One region of the Sphaerotilus sp. FB-3 genome, then DNA from elsewhere that is predicted to be linked to it. Evidence: predicted binding sites of a transcription regulator. Region 1 holds the regulator's gene; the other holds the start of a gene.
What was found. The regulator sigma-54, encoded in region 1, starts transcription at its own class of promoters, with help from an activator protein. The targets are predictions, from matches to a motif close to TGGCANGNAANCTGCTTT.
Positions count from the first base shown of each region.

Region 1 (7,904 bases):
GTCGTACCGCCCGGTCTCATTTCTCCACCGCTCGTGTCCTCAAGGCTGCTGGGCGGTCACCTTGAAAGGGATGCTCCTGAGTGCCCGATGGCCTTTGCACGCGGCGTGCCGGCGGAAATCCGGAAAAACCGCCCCGGCGGTGGGCGCCTGCACCAGCGCCACTCGGGGTCATCCCGGATTCATTTCACGCCGCGGCGGCCGGGCATGGCGGGGGTGCACCTTGGTGGTGCGCCAGCCCGCGCCCGAGCCCGGGCATCCCGGACGCGGTACCGGATCGCTCAGATCGCCTTGCGCAGGTTGGCCGGCGCGATCTTCAGCGCCTCGCGGTATTTCGCGACCGTGCGGCGCGCGACCTGGATGCCCTGCTCCTCCAGCATCGTGCTGAGCTGGCTGTCGGAGAGCGGCTTCTTCTGGTCCTCCGCGGCGACGAACTGCTTGATCAGCGCGCGCACCGCGGTGCTGGAGGCGTTGCCGCCGGCCTCGGTGTTCAGGCTCGAGCCGAAGAAGTACTTCAGCTCGAAGGTGCCGAAGGGCGTGGCCATGTACTTGGCGGTGGTCACGCGGCTGATGGTCGACTCGTGCAGGCCCAGCTCGTCGGCGATCTCGCGCAGCACCAGCGGCTTCATCGCGATCTCGCCGTGGGTGAAGAAGCCCTTCTGGCGCTCGACGATCGCCTGGCTGACCCGCTGGATGGTGTCGAAGCGCTGCAGGATGTTCTTGACGAACCAGCGCGCCTCCTGGAGCCGCGCCGAGAGCGTCGCGCCGCTGCCGGCGTCGTCGGCCCCGCGCTGGCCGCGGTGCTGGCGCAGCGCCTGTGCGTACATGTCGTTGATGCGCAGCCGGGGCATCACGTCCGGATTGAGCACGACCCGCCAGCCGCGGCCGGCCTTCTGCACGATGACGTCGGGCACGACGATGTTGGCCTCGGCGCGCGCGAAGCGCCGGCCCGGCTTGGGCTCGAGCGTGACGATCAGCGACTGCGCGTCGCGGATGTCGTCCTCGTCGGCGCCGGTGGCGGCCACCAGCTTCTTCATGTCGCGCCGCGCCAGCAGCTCCAGATGGCCCTGGCAGATCAGGATCGCGACCCGGCGCGCTTCGGTGGCGTCATGCTCGCGCAGCTGCAGCACCAGGCATTCGCCCAGATCGCGCGCGCCCACGCCGCAGGGCTCGAGGTTCTGCAGCCAGCCCAGCGCGCAGCGCAGCCGGCCGAGCAGCTCTTCGCGCAGCTCGGCGGCGGCCTGCGCCTCCTCCGGCGTCGGGGCCTCGGGCAGCTCGGCCTGGTCGAGGTCGACCGCGGTGACCTCGCCCGGCGCGACATCGCGCCCGAGCGCCTCGCCCAGCTCCAGGCCCACGGCCAGGCGCTCGGCGATCTCCTCGAGCGGATCGGCCAGATAGCCGTCCTCGGTCAGCGAGTCGATCAGCGCCTCGACCAGCAGCTGGTCCTCGGGCGCCAGGCGCATGCCGCGCAGCTGGCTGCGCAGGTGGTCGGGCAGGCTCTCGGCGACGCTGGAGCGCTCGCTCCAGTCGCTGTCCTCGTCGTCGGGTGCGCCGTTGCGGGTGCCGCCGACATCCGACAGGCTCTGGTAGTCGTCCTGGCCGCTGTCCCAGTCGCTGCCGGCGTCGCCGCCGTCGAAGTCGAGCTGGTCGACGCCGGCGCCCTCGCCGTCGCCGCTGCTGCCGGTGTCGGCCGGCACCTCGCCTGCGGAGTCGGTGCCGGGCGCGCTCCAGTCCTCGCGCTCGGCGGCCGTGCTGGTGCCGCCCTCGACGGTGACCGCCTCCGGGCCGCCGCCGCTGTCCTCGTCGGCTTCGAGGAAGGGGTTCTGTTCGAGCATCTGCTCGACTTCCTGATGCAGCTCCAGCGTCGAGAGCTGCAGCAGCCGGATCGACTGCTGGAGCTGCGGCGTGAGCGCCAGATGCTGCGACAGGCGGACCTGGAGGGAAGGTTTCATGGGGCGGTCACATCCGGAAGTGTTCGCCGAGGTAGACCTTGCGGACCTGTGGGTTCTCGACGATCGCCGCCGGCTCCCCTTCGGCCAGCACGCGGCCCTCGCTGATGATGTAGGCGCGGTCGCAGATGCCCAGCGTCTCGCGCACGTTGTGGTCGGTGATCAGCACGCCGATCTGCCGCGCCTTCAGGAAGCCGATGATGCGCTGGATCTCGATCACCGCGATCGGATCGACCCCGGCGAAGGGCTCGTCGAGCAGGATGAAGCGCGGCTGCGTGGCCAGCGCCCGCGCGATCTCGACGCGCCGGCGCTCGCCGCCGGACAGCGCCGGCGCCGGGCTGTCGCGCAGCCGCTCGATCGACAGGTCGGCCAGCAGCGCGCCGAGCTGCTCGTCGATGGCCCGGCGGCCCAGCGGCCGGCCGTCGGCATCCTGCTGCAGCTCCAGCACCGCACGAATGTTCTCCTCGACCGTCAGGCGGCGGAAGATCGAGGCCTCCTGGGGCAGGTAGGACAGGCCGAGACGGGCGCGCTGGTGGATCGGCAGCTGCTCGACCCGCTCGCCGTCGATGCGGATCTGGCCGGCATCGGCCCGGACCAGGCCGACGAGCATGTAGAAGCTGGTGGTCTTGCCGGCGCCGTTCGGTCCGAGCAGGCCGACGACCTCGCCGCTGTGCACCGCCAGATGCACATCCTTGACGACCAGGCGCGCGCCGTAGCGCTTCTGCAGGCCCTCGGCCTCGAGGCGCTGGCGGGGCGGGGCGCTCAACGTGAGCCCTCCGCCGCAGCGTCGGCACCGGCCGGGCGCGAGGCCGCGCCGGCCGGCCGGGGCGTCAGCACGCCACGCACCCGGCCGCTGGCGGCGCCGGGCGCCGCGGGCTGCGCGCTGGCCGGCGTGCCGCCCTGCACCTCGAAGACATCGCGGCCGTGGTCGTAGACGATGGTCTGGCCGCTGACCTGGTCGGCTGGTGCGCCGGCGCGCAGCACCCGCACCTGGGCCTGGCCGATGAAGCGCACCGTCTCGCTGACGCTGTCGTACTCGATGCGGCGCGACTGGCCCTCGACCGTCTCGTCGACGCCCTCGCGCTTCTGGCGGAAGGTGACGAGCTGGCCGTCGGCCGCGGTGGCGATCGCGAACTGGCCGCCCTGCGGGGTTTCCTTCAATTCGACCTGGGCCGCCTTCAGCAGCAGCGTGCCGCGGCTGATCTCGACCCCGCCGCTGAGCACCCGGACCTTGCGCTTGCCGTCGAGCACCATGCGACCGGCATCGAAGGCCAGCGGCTGCGAGCTGTCAGCGCGCTCGGCCCGGGCGGGCGCGATGCTGGCGATCATCAGCAGGGCTGCCGCCAGCAGGGCCGGGGCCGGACGCAGGCAGCGGTGTGAAAACCAGCACGGAACAGCGACAGCAGCCATCAGTGGCAATCGAAGGCATGAAAATTGCATTGTAGCCTTCGATCCGCCCGGTGTCACCGGGCGGGCGGCCGCAGCAGGCGGCCGGTTCCAGGTCCGCCGGGCCTCAGCCCTTGCGCAGGCTGGCGACGAGCTGGTCGGTCAGCGCCAGCGCGCGGGTCTGGCCCTGGATCTCGGAGGCGCCTTCGCCGCCGGCCAGCGCCGGCGAGGTGTAGAAGCGGCCGTGAATGCCCAGGGCCGGCACGCCGTCGATCTTGTAGGCCTCGGAGAGCTGCTTGCCCTGTCGCACCTTGCTCTGCACGCCGAAGGAGTTGTACATCTCGGTGAACTTGGTGCGATCGACGCCGTTGGCGACGACGAATTCAGTGATCGCCTCGGGCTTGTCCAGCCGTGCGCCCTGCTGGTGGACCGCGTAGAAGACCTTGCGGTGCAGCGCCTCGACCAGGTTCATGTTCTCCAGCGTGGCGTAGAGCCGCTGCAGCGGCTCGAAGCTCGGACGGAAGGCGACATGCACGCGGCGGAAGGCGACATCGGCCGGCAGCTTCTTGACCCAGGCCTCGAGCGTCGGCTCGAAGGCGTTGCAGTGCGGGCAGCCGTACCAGAAGAACTCGAGCACCTCGATCCTGCCGGCGGGAGCGGAGACCGGCACCGGCTGCTGCAGCCGCACATAGTGGCGGCCTTCCTGGAAACCGGCCTGGGCCGAGGCCGGTGCGCTGACCAGACCGCCCAGTGCCAGCGCGGCACTGCTTCCGGCGACGAACTCGCGACGCTTCATTCGATGGTTCCTTTCGATGGTTCTGTGCAGGCCGTTCGGACCCGATCCGGGGCCGAAGGTTCAGCGCGGCACGCGCACCAGCGCGGCATCGCCCTGGCCCGAGGCCGAGAGCTGGTCGCGCATGCGTTCCGCATCCTCCCGGCTGTCGTAGGGGCCCAGGCGGACACGGTGCATCACGCGGCCGTTCTGCTCGCGCTCGGTGATGCGGGCCTTGAGCCCGTTCATCGCCAGCCGCGCGCGCTGCTGCTCGGCCTCGTCGGCGCTGCCATACGCACCGACCTGCACGAAGTAGGTGAACGGATCAGCCCCGGTCTTGGCTGACGTCTCGCCACCTGCCGGGGTCGGTGCCGAGGCGCTGGCTTCGGCCCGTGCGGGCGGCTTCGAGGCCGGGCGGGCCGGCGGCGGGGCGCTGGCGGCCTCGGGCGGGCGGCTCTGGCGCTCGGCGATCGCGCCGATCGGGTCGGGCTCCTGGGCCGGCGGTGCGGCGGGCGGCGGCTCGGCGGGGCGGCCGGGCGGACGGCCGTGCAGCGGCGCGTTCGGATCCCACTGGCGGTTCTTCTCCGCCTCGGCGGCATCCTGCTCCGCGGTGCGGCCCGGCACCTTGTCGACGAACGGCACCGGCGCCTTGGTGACGAAGACCGCCACCCCCAGCGCCAGCACCAGACCGCCCAGCAGGCCCACCACCACGCCGACGCCGAAGCCGCCGCGCTGAGTCTTCGCTTTCGATGCCATCACCGTTGTTCTCGTCATCGCGCCGCCGGGCGGCTCACATGCTCTTGGGCGCGTTCACGCCCAGCACCGCCAGCGCGTTGCGCAGCACCTGGGCGGTGGCCTGCAGCAGCGCCATGCGCGCCAGCGCTAGCGCAGCATCCTCGACGAGGAATCGCTCCGCCGCATAGTAGCTGTGATAGGCTGCCGCAATATCGCGCAGATAGAACACCACATCGTGCGGCGCTAGGCCTTCTGCGGCGCGTGCCAACATATCGGGGTACTCGGCCAGCTTGTTCATTAGCACGAACTCAGTCGGTGCAGTTAGCAGTGACAAGTCAGCTCGAGCCAGATTAGCCAACGCGAGCTGGTCATAAAGCCGTTCCGCCACATCGTGGTTCATCGCTTCTTGAGCAAGATGCTGTGCGATCTGTCCGCCCAGACTGGCGTATTGCCTGGGGTTATTATCAGCCCTCAATTCGAGCGACAGCTTATGGAGATGCTTTCTAACATGAACGGATTCAAGGGGAAGGGTCTCAATTTGCCTTTCAAGGAAATCGAATTCCTTATTTTCAACGGCATATCGAACCCGAGCCTGGCGCTCTGGGAACACAGGTAGATTCTCTTCCTCGATGCTACTTGCGTTTGCCAGCAAGGTGATCAATGCACCTAATACCTCTTGTCTCAAAGGCTCTGCGCTGTGGTCACATATCGCCTCTGCAAGATTGGTGAGCACGGCCTTCATTAAGCGGCGGTGCTCTGCCCGAACCTGCGGCCACCCGGCCATCTCTTCGATCCACTGACGCTGCACCGAGCAGATGCGCGCGTGGGCGTACTGGACGTAGAACACCGGGTTCTCGTCGTTGGCCTTGAGCGCCAGGTCGACGTCGAAGACGAACTCGGTGTCGGCCTTGCGGCTGATGAGGAAGAAGCGCACCGCGTCGCGGCTGGTCCACTCGATCAGGTCGCGCAGCGTGACATAGGAGCCCGCGCGCTTGGAGATCTTCACCTCCTCGCCGCCCTTCATGACGGTGACCATCTTGTGCAGCACGTAGTCGGGCCAGCCCTGCGGCACGCCCACGCCGGCCGCCTGCAGGCCGGCGCGCACCCGCGCGATCGTGCCGTGGTGGTCCGAGCCCTGCACGTTGACGACCTTGTCGAAGCCGCGTTCCCACTTGTTGATGTGGTAAGCGACGTCGGGCACGAAGTAAGTGTAGCCGCCGTCGGACTTGCGCATCACGCGGTCCTTGTCGTCGCCGTAGTCGGTGGACTTCAGCCACAGCGCGCCGTCTTGCTCGTAGGTCTTGCCGGCAGCGGTCAGGCGTGCCACGGCGTCCTCGACCTTGCCGTCGGTGTACAGGCTGCTTTCCAGGAAATAGTTCTTGAACTGCACGCCGAAGGCCTGCAGGTCCAGGTCCTGCTCGTGGCGCAGGTAAGCGACGGCGAACTGGCGGATCGAGTCGAGGTCGTCCGGGTCGCCCGAGGCGGTGAACTCGCGGTCGTCGGCCTTGACGGTGGCCTTGGCCTTGAACGCCTCGGCGATGTCGGCGATGTAGTCGCCGTTGTAGGCCGACTCGGGCCACCCGGCGTCGCCGGGCTTCAGGCCCTTCAGGCGGCACTGGGTCGAGTTCGCCAGCGTGGCGATCTGCACGCCCGCGTCGTTGTAGTAGAACTCGCGCTCCACCTCCCAACCCTGTGAGGCGTAGAGATTGCACAGCACGTCGCCCAGCACGCCCTGGCGGCCGTGGCCGACGTGCAGCGGCCCGGTCGGGTTGGCCGAGACGAACTCGACCAACACCTGGCGGCCGTTGGACGGCACGCGGCCGAAGGCGTCACCTTCGGCCAGCACCTGCGCGACCACCTGCTGGCGCGCGGCGGGCTTGAGGCGGATGTTGATGAAGCCGGGGCCGGCGATCTCCAGCGCCTCGACCCACTGCTGCACCGCCGGGCGGGTCTGCAGCGCGGCGATCAGCGCGCCGGCCAGCTCGCGCGGGTTCTTCTTCTGCGGTCGGGCCAGCTGCATCGCGGCGGTGCAGGCGAGGTCGCCGTGGGCGGCCTGCTTCGGGCTTTCGAAGGCGGGCTCGATCGCCGCACCCGGCGCGATCTCGGCCAGCGCGTCGCCGAGGGCGGCGAGGAGTTGCTCTTTGGCTTGAATCATGGGGCGGATTCTACGGGTCGGGTCGGCCGAGCAATCCGCACTTGTGTCGGGCAGGGGCCGGTGAAAAGATCGCCCACCCTGTCCGAGCCCGCCGCCGATGATCGATCTCTCCGCCCCGGACCTCTCCGACCCGCCGCAGCGCATCGGCAAGTACCGCGTGATCCGCCGTCTTGGCGAGGGCACGACCAGCGAGGTCTTCCTCTGCCACGACGAGTTCAACGATCGCCAGGTCGCGGTCAAGCGGGTGCGCGCCAGCGTGCTGGGCGACGCGGCCGACGCGCATGTCTTTGCGCGCTTCTTCGCCTCGGAGGCGGCGCTGGCCGGGCGGCTGCACCATCCGAACGTGGTCGACATCCTGGATGCGGTGCCCGACCCGCGTGCGCCCTGCGTGGTGATGGAGTACGTGCCCGGCACGACGCTGCGGGCCTTCTGCGCGCCCGACCACCTGCTGCCGCTCGACCAGATCGTCGAAATCGGCTTCAAGTGCGCGATGGCGCTGGGCTACTGCTACCGCCAGGGGCTGATCCACCGCGACGTCAAGCCGGCCAACATCCTGACCGTGGGCAGCGACCGCGAGGTGCGCGACATCAAGCTGACCGACTTCGGCAGCGCGCTGAACCTGCGCTCGGACGAGACGCAGGTCCACCGCGTCGGCTCGCTGGCCTACATGTCGCCGGAGCAGCTCGACGGCGCCGAGCTCGACGCGCGGGCCGACATCTACGGCCTGGGCGCGGTGCTCTACCACCTGATCGCCGGCCACGCGCCCTTCGAGGCCTCCAGCCAGGCCAGCCTGATGCACCAGATCTGCCATGTCGAGCCACCCTCGCTGGTGGGCGTGCGCACCGGGGTCTCGCCGGCGCTCGACCGGGTGGTGCGCCGCTGCCTGGCCAAGCGCGCCGACGACCGCCAT
Region 1 is NZ_BQWE01000011.1:10-7,913, forward strand. Features, by position in the region: gene rpoN (RNA polymerase factor sigma-54) at 279-1,949, opposite strand; gene lptB (LPS export ABC transporter ATP-binding protein) at 1,957-2,712, opposite strand; gene lptA (lipopolysaccharide transport periplasmic protein LptA) at 2,709-3,356, opposite strand; gene NFT33_RS05060 (thiol:disulfide interchange protein DsbA/DsbL) at 3,460-4,128, opposite strand; gene NFT33_RS05065 (SPOR domain-containing protein) at 4,189-4,860, opposite strand; gene argS (arginine--tRNA ligase) at 4,895-6,994, opposite strand; gene NFT33_RS05075 (serine/threonine-protein kinase) at 7,092-7,904, shown strand, end outside.

Region 2 (7,904 bases), on a different contig from region 1:
AGGGCTGGCCGAGCCAGGCGGCGCTGACATCGATCCAGGCCGGGCCGTTGACGCTGCGCTCGGTGCGCAGGCTGCCGTCCGGCGCACGCGAGCCCATCACCACATCGCCCGACAGCAGCAGCACCAGGGCGCGCGCCGGCAGGCGGGTCTCGAGAATCATGTCGCCCGCCGCCACCGTGCGACGGCGGGCCATCGCCATCAGCGCGTCGATCTCGGTCTGGGCCAGCGCCGAGGCGGCCAGCACCCGACGCCACGGCGACGGATCGGCCGGGGACGGCGGCGGCGCGGCCAGGCGGCGGCGCGGACGGGGCAAGGGGGCGGCCGCAGGGGAAGTGGTCCCCTCGGCCCGGGCGGTGAACATCTCCATGGGCGGGCAGTCAGGCTGTGCGGACGCGGCGGGATCGCCGTTGCACTGTCACCCAAGTTCGCGCCGCCACTGTTGAGACAAGTCAAGCCGGACCGCGCAATACCCCCCGGCGGTTCAGGCCGCGGCAGCGATTCAGTCGAGCCCAAGCTCCTGGATCTTGCGGGTGATGGTGTTGCGGCCGATGCCGAGCTTGTGCGCGGCCTCGATGCGCCGCCCCTTGGTCAGCGACAGCGCGGCCAGGATCAGCCGGGCCTCGAACTGGCGGGTCAGCGTGTCCCAGACCTGCGGATGGCCCTGGTCGAGCAGCTCGCGGGCCTGCCGCTCCAGGCCGGCCAGCCAGGCATCCTGTCCGGGCAGCAGCACCGCCGCCGCCGGGCTGACCGCCTCGCGCGACTGCGCCGGCATCGCCAGGCCCGCCGGCAGCGCCGCCGCCCCGCCCGGCGGGCTGCTCTCGGCCGCCGCCGGCAGACCCGCCGCGCCCGCGGCCACCGCGGCTGCGGCATGGGCCTGCACCTCGGGCGGCAGATCCTTCGGATCGACCACCTGCGCCGGCGCCATCACCGTCAGCCAGTGGCAGAGGTTCTCGAGCTGGCGCACATTGCCGGGAAAGTCGAACAGCACGATCTGCTGCAGCGCGGCCTCCGAAATCCGCTTGGGCTCGACGCCCAGCTCCTTGGCGCTGCGCTGCAGGAAATGGCGCGCCAGCCCGGCGATGTCCTCGCGGCGCTCGCGCAGCGGCGGCAGGCGCAGCCGGATGACGTTCAGGCGGTGGAACAGATCCTCGCGGAAGCCGCCCTCGCGCACCCGCTCCTCCAGATGCTGGTGGGTGGCGGCGATCACGCGCACATTGCTCTTGAGCGGCTGGTGGCCGCCGACGCGGTAGAACTGGCCGTCCGACAGCACCCGCAGCAGCCGGGTCTGCAGGTCGAAGGGCATGTCGCCGATCTCGTCGAGGAAGAGCGTGCCGCCCTCGGCCTGCTCGAAGCGGCCGCGCCGGGTCGCCTGCGCGCCGGTGAAGGCGCCGCGCTCATGGCCGAACAGCTCCGACTCGAGCAGATCCTTCGGGATCGCCGCGGTGTTGATCGCCACGAACGGGCCGCCCGCGCGCGGGCTGTGCTTGTGCAGCGCCCGCGCCACCAGCTCCTTGCCCGAACCGGACTCGCCGGTGATCAGCACGGTGACATTGCTCTGGCTCAGGCGGCCGATGGCGCGGAACACGTCCTGCATCGCCGGCGCCTGGCCGAGCATCTCGGGCACCTCGGGCGCACCGCGGTCCTCGACGCTCTCCTCGCGCAGGCTTTCCTCGACCGCGCGGCGGATCAGCTCGACCGCCTTGGGCAGGTCGAAGGGCTTGGGCAGGTACTCGAAGGCGCCGCTCTGGAAGGCGGAGACCGCGCTGTCCAGATCGGAGTAGGCGGTCATGATGATGACCGGCAGGCCGGGATGGCGGGCCTTGACGCTGGCGAGCAGGTCGATGCCGGTGCCGCCCGGCATGCGGATGTCGCTGACCAGCACCTGCGGCGCGTCGTCCTCGAGGGCAAGCAGCACGTCGCGCGGATTGGTGAAGCTGCGCACCGGCAGCCCCTCGCGCGCGAGCGCCTTCTCCAGCACGAAGCGGATGGATTGGTCGTCGTCAACGATCCAGATGGGTTTCATGCGTCGTGGCCTGTCATGGCGTGAGATCCCGCCTCCCCGGCCACGTCTCGGGCCTCAGGGCAGCGGGATCTGGATCTTGAACAGCGTGCAGCCCGGCTCGCTCTCGCATTCGATCAGGCCGTGATGCTGCTGGACGAAGTCCTGTGCCAGCGTCAGGCCGAGCCCCGAGCCGCCGTCGCGGCCGGAAACCAGCGGAAAGAAGATGCGATCGCGGATCTCGGGCGGCACGCCGGGTCCGTTGTCCTCGATATGCAAGTCCAGTGCCAGCCGATAGCGCTGCCGGCCGATCGTGACCTGGCGCGCCGCACGGGTGCGCAGCACGATGCGCGCATCGCCGTTGGCGCGGCGCTCGGCCAGCGCCTGCGCGGCGTTGTGGGCGATGTTGAGCACCGCCTGGATCAGCTGCTCGCGGTCGCCGCGGAATTCGGGCAGCGAGGTGTCGTAGTCGCGCTGCACCACCAGCCCCTTCGGGAACTCGGCCAGGATCAGCGAGCGCACCCGCTCCAGCACCTCATGGATGTTGACGTCGGCCACCATGTGCGGGCGGCGATGCGGCGCCAGCAGCCGGTCGACCAGCGCCTGCAGCCGGTCGGCCTCGTGGATGATGACCTGGGTGTATTCATGCAGCGAGCGGTTGTCGAGCTCCATCTCCAGCAGCTGCGCCGAGCCGCGGATGCCGCCGAGCGGATTCTTGATCTCGTGGGCGAGATTGCGGATCAGCTCCTTGGTGATGCGGGCCTGGTCGAGCGCACGCGCCTCGCGGTCCTGCCGCGCCTGCTGCTCCAGCTCGACCAGCTCGAGCAGCACCTGCTCGCCATGATCGATCTGGGTCACGATCGCATGGACCGGCAGCGGCTCGCTGGAGGCCGCGCCGGGCGGACGCCCCAGCAGGGCCTCCAGCCGGGCGGTGCTGTACTCGTTGGCCACCACCGCATCGAAGGTGACCTTCAGCATCGCCGGATCGACGAACCAGCCGAAGGCGCTGCTGCCCTGCAGCGCGCGGCGCGGCAGGCCCAGCGTGCTCTCGAAGGCGGCGTTGACATGCTGGCAGCGCCCCTCGCGGTCGAGCACCGCGACCATGGTCGCCAGATGGTCGAAGGCCTCGAAGGACGAGGAGGTGCGGTTTCGGTTCCTGAAGAAGCTCACGGGTTGGGCAGCTTGCTGAGTTCACGCCGGATCGCGGCGACGTCGGCTTCCTTGCGGGCGATGGCCGCCTTCATCTCGGCCACCCGCTCCTGGTAGCGGGCGAAGTTGCGCTCGTCGCCGCGGCGCTCGGGTTCGCCGTTGTTGTAGTCCTTGCGCAGCACCGCCAGCGCGCTTTCCTCGCGCGCCAGCTCGGACTCGAGAATGCGCCGCGCATCGCTGTCGCGGGCGCGCTGCTGCGCGGGATCGACCCGCATTTCCGGCGCGCCGGCCGGCCGGGCCGGGCCCGAGGACGGCGCGCCGCCCGAGGCGGTCGCGGCCGGCGCGCTCACCCGGCCGGCCCCCTCGCCCGCTGCCGGCGCGGCACGGCGGGGCGCCGCGCCCTGCACCACGGTGACCGGCGCACCGTCGAGGGTGCGGCAGCCGCGCTCGGCCGCCTCCTTCGGAGTGATCTGGTCGGTGTAGAGGTTGCCGGGACAGCGGTAGACCGGCCGCTCCTGGGCCGCCGCGTTCGGCAGGAAGGTCAGCGCCGTCAGACCGGCCCATGTGAGCACGGCAAGCCGCGGGCGAAGGCAGGAAGCTCGGATCATGATCGGATCAGTATCGCGCAAAAGGAAAGGCGGCCCGGAGGCCGCCTTCGCGATGGGTGTCCGCCAGGACAGCGCTGCCGCCGGCTTGAGGCCGACGGCAGGCCCGCATCACAGCGCGTAGTACATGTCGAACTCGGCCGGATGGGTCGTCATGCGCATGCGCTGGACTTCCTGCATCTTCAGGTCGATGTACGCGTCGATGTAGCTGTCGGTGAACACGCCACCCTTGGTCAGGAACGCACGGTCCTTGTCCAGGGCTTCCAGAGCCTGCTCCAGCGACGAGCAGACGGTCGGGATCAGCGCGTCCTCTTCCGGCGGCAGGTGGTACAGATCCTTCGTGGCGGCTTCGCCCGGATGGATCTTGTTCTCGACGCCGTCCAGGCCGGCCATCAGCAGCGCGGCGAAGCCCAGGTACGGGTTCATCAGGGGATCCGGGAAGCGGGCTTCCACGCGACGGCCCTTCGGGTTCGCGACGAACGGGATGCGGATCGAGGCCGAGCGGTTCTTGGCCGAGTAGGCCAGCTTCACCGGGGCTTCGTAGCCCGGGACCAGACGCTTGTACGAGTTGGTGCCCGGGTTGGTGATCGCGTTCAGCGCGCGAGCGTGCTTGATGATGCCGCCGATGTAGTACAGCGCGAAGTCGCTCAGGCCGGCGTAGCCGTCACCGGCGAACAGGTTCTTGCCGTCCTTCCAGACCGACTGGTGCACGTGCATGCCCGAGCCGTTGTCGCCGACGATCGGCTTCGGCATGAAGGTCGCGGTCTTGCCGTAGGCGCCAGCCACGTTGTGGATGACGTACTTCTGCAGCTGGACCCAGTCGGCGCGCTCGATCAGCGTGCTGAACTTGGTGCCGATCTCCATCTGGCCGGCGTTGGCCACTTCGTGGTGGTGCACTTCGACCGGAATGCCCAGGCTTTCCAGGATCAGGCACATCTCCGAGCGCATGTCCTGGCCCGAATCGACCGGCGGCACCGGGAAGTAGCCACCCTTGACGGTCGGACGGAAGCCCTTGTTGCCGTGCTCGTAGTCCTTGCCGGTGTTCCAGGCGGCTTCTTCCGACTCGATCGAGACGAAGCAGCCCGACATGTCGACGTTCCAGCGGACGCTGTCGAACACGAAGAATTCCGGCTCCGGACCGAAGTAGGCGGTGTCGCCCAGGCCCGAGGCACGCATGTAGGCCTCGGCGCGCTTGGCCAGCGAGCGCGGGTCGCGCTCGTAGGCCTTGCCGTCGGCCGGATCGATGACGTCGCAGGTCAGGATCAGGGTCGGCTCTTCGAAGAACGGATCGATGTTCGCGGTGTTCGGATCCGGCATCAGCAGCATGTCCGACGCCTCGATGCCCTTCCAGCCGGCGATCGAGGAGCCGTCGAACGCGTGACCCGACGTGAACTTGTCTTCATCGAAGTGCGAAACCGGCACGGACACGTGCTGTTCCTTGCCACGGGTGTCGGTGAAACGGAAGTCGACGAACTTGACTTCGTTTTCCTTCACCATCTTCATCACGTCGGCGACGGTCTTGGCCATCAGGGGCTCCTAGCGAGATGGGGATATCTGTGAATGGATCGGGGTGTTGCAAGGTTCACGACCGGGCCGCGAACCGCATGGCAATGTAGCAGAAAGCATGCCTGAATCCGTATCCACAGGAACGGTCTTCATGTCGCTTCATGCCGCCTCAGACCGCCGGAATCGGCCCCGGATCAGGCAGATTCCGTGCATGCACCATATCTGTGCGCAAACAGTTTCACGCCATGATTCATTCTGGTGCATTCGAGCGCACCATTTCGGGGCCCGTGCGGGCACCGAAGCGGGCGAGCCCGTCCAGCAGGGCGGCGTAGGCCGCATCGAGGCGCTCGCCCCGGCCCTTGACGCCCAGCTCGATGTGACGGCCGTGCACCGGATGGTCGACGCTGGGCAGGCTGAAGACCTTGATGCCCTCGAAGCGGGCCTCGAGGTCGATCATCAGCGGCGTCAGGCTGGCCTCCATCGCGCCATAGACGATGAGCGAGCGCTCCTGCTGCACGCCCGCGCCATGCAGGTGCGCATAGCGGGTGTCGAGCAGCGCCTCGATCATCGGGTGCGCCATCACCGGAAAGCCTGGCACGAAATGCACGTCGCCGACCGAGAAGCCCGGAATGCGGTTGTACGGGTTCGGGATGAGGGTGGCGCCCTCGGGAAAGACGCCCATGTTGAGCCGGTGCAGCGTGTCCGGATGGTCGGGATCGTCGGTCCAGCCCTTCTCGGCGGCGAGCTGGCGCACCCGCTCCATGATCAGCTCGCGCGCCTCGGGGTGCAGCGCCAGCGGCCGGCCCAGCGCGGCCGCGGCGCACTGGCGGGTGTGGTCGTCGGGCGTGGCGCCGATGCCGCCGCAGGAGAACACCACATCGCCGCTGGCGAAGGCGGTGCGCAGGATGTCGGTGATGCGGCGCGGGTCGTCGCCGACATAGTGGCTCCAGGCCAGCGCGAGGCCGCGCGCCGAGAGCAGTTCGATCACCTTCGCGAGGTGCTTGTCCTGGCGCTTGCCCGAGAGGATCTCGTCGCCGACGATGATGAGGCCGAAGTTCATGGCAGCAGAGGCGGGTTCGGGAGGGAGGAGGAGGAAGAAGCAGAAGGGGACGCTGAAGACGGCAGCGCCGGTGCGCCCGGCATCGGCACGCCGTCGACCGGCTCGATCTCGACGCGCAGCGGCTGGAGCACCGGCGCGGCCTGGCGGCGGGCATCGAGCGCGGCCAGCATGTAGTGCGCGAACCAGAGCGCGGCGAAGACCTCGACCAGCGTGTAGAGCCAGACATAGACCGGCAGCAGCAGCGGCGCCATCGGCAGCGCCAGCACGCCGAAGGCCCAGATCAGCGACGGCGCCGCGCCCAGGTAGCCGCAGGTCACGCCGATGGCCAGCAGCGGCGCGCGGTGCTCGCGCAGCAGCGCGGCACGCTCGGCCGCGTCGGCATGCTCGGCCAGCACGTCGTGGGCCATGACGCGGTAGGTCAGCCAGCCCAGGATCAGCGGCGGCAGCAGCAGCGCCAGCGGCGGAATCAGCCACAGCGGCAGCGTCAGCACCAGCGCCGCCAGCGCCGCGCCGATCGAGCCCAGCGTCCAGCCCAGCGCGCGCCACCACGCCAGCGGGCCGCGCCGCTCGAGCGCCTCGAAGCGGCGCCGTCCCACAAGACCGATCAGGGTCGGCGCCATCAGCGCCGACACCAGCAGCAGCGCGGCGATGATCAGCACCGGCACCACCGCCACCAGCAGCAGCAGCGGCCCGATGACATGCCGCAGCACCCCGCCGGTCCAGCGGTCCAGCCAGGCGACCGCGTCGCCCAGCAGCGGCGCATCGACCACCAGCGCGGTCATCGCGGCGGCCGCGGGCTCCCAGAAGAACCAGGCCAGGGCCGTCGACACGGTGCCCAGCAGCAGCACCGGCAGCATCGACAGGAAGATCACGCGCGGCATGAAGCAGTAGCCGATCGCGCGCCAGAGGGCATCAAGGACTTTCGACATGGCGGTGAGCATAGCCAAGCCGGCGCGCACATGCTGAAGGTCAGTTTGACCAGAGCTCCATGGGTTACCAAACAGCCGTGCGCGATACACCGCTCAGCCAACACGACATGGTGATTCGTGACATCAGGCCGCAGCTATCGAACTGACGATCTGATCAGCTTGGTACTCAATAGGACGACTCTTGTTTTGGTTAGGATCCGACTGCCATTTTTTTCATTTATGGCACTTATCGACCAAGACAAGGAACGGCAATGAGCAAGGGAAGTAATAGCGGTGGTGGCCGCAGCAGTGGTAGCTCCAACTCTGGACAATCTCGTGGAAGTAGCCCTGCAGGCGGCACTGGTGGACGAGCCGGTGGCAATGCTGGTGGATGGCCCAGCAGCACCGGTAACCCGTCAGGAGGAGGCCGCAGCAATGCGCCTGCAGGTGGCAGCGGTAAGAAATAACCACACGCCGCTGTTTAAACAGTCAAAGGCAGACTGTCACCTCTGAACGTTTACCCCCGCCCGATCAGCCGCAGCAGCCCCAGCCGCTGCTGCGCCCAGAAGCCGCGGCCGTAGTCGCGTCCGCCCTCCTCGGGCAGCTGGTCGCGGATGCCGGTCGGGCCGACCGGGCTGCGGAAGTCGGCGGTGCCGAACAGGATGTCCCAGACCGGG
Region 2 is NZ_BQWE01000016.1:179,814-187,717, reverse strand. Features, by position in the region: gene NFT33_RS09085 (Crp/Fnr family transcriptional regulator) at 1-367, opposite strand, end outside; gene ntrC (nitrogen regulation protein NR(I)) at 500-2,023, opposite strand; gene glnL (nitrogen regulation protein NR(II)) at 2,078-3,169, opposite strand; gene NFT33_RS09070 (hypothetical protein) at 3,166-3,720, opposite strand; gene glnA (type I glutamate--ammonia ligase) at 3,865-5,280, opposite strand; gene NFT33_RS09060 (competence/damage-inducible protein A) at 5,510-6,319, opposite strand; gene NFT33_RS09055 (EI24 domain-containing protein) at 6,316-7,248, opposite strand; gene NFT33_RS09050 (hypothetical protein) at 7,564-7,740, shown strand; gene NFT33_RS09045 (sterol desaturase family protein) at 7,745-7,904, opposite strand, start outside.
Region 2: a site for sigma-54 is predicted at 5,366-5,383, ahead of glnA (type I glutamate--ammonia ligase). Genes of this name have one in related genera too.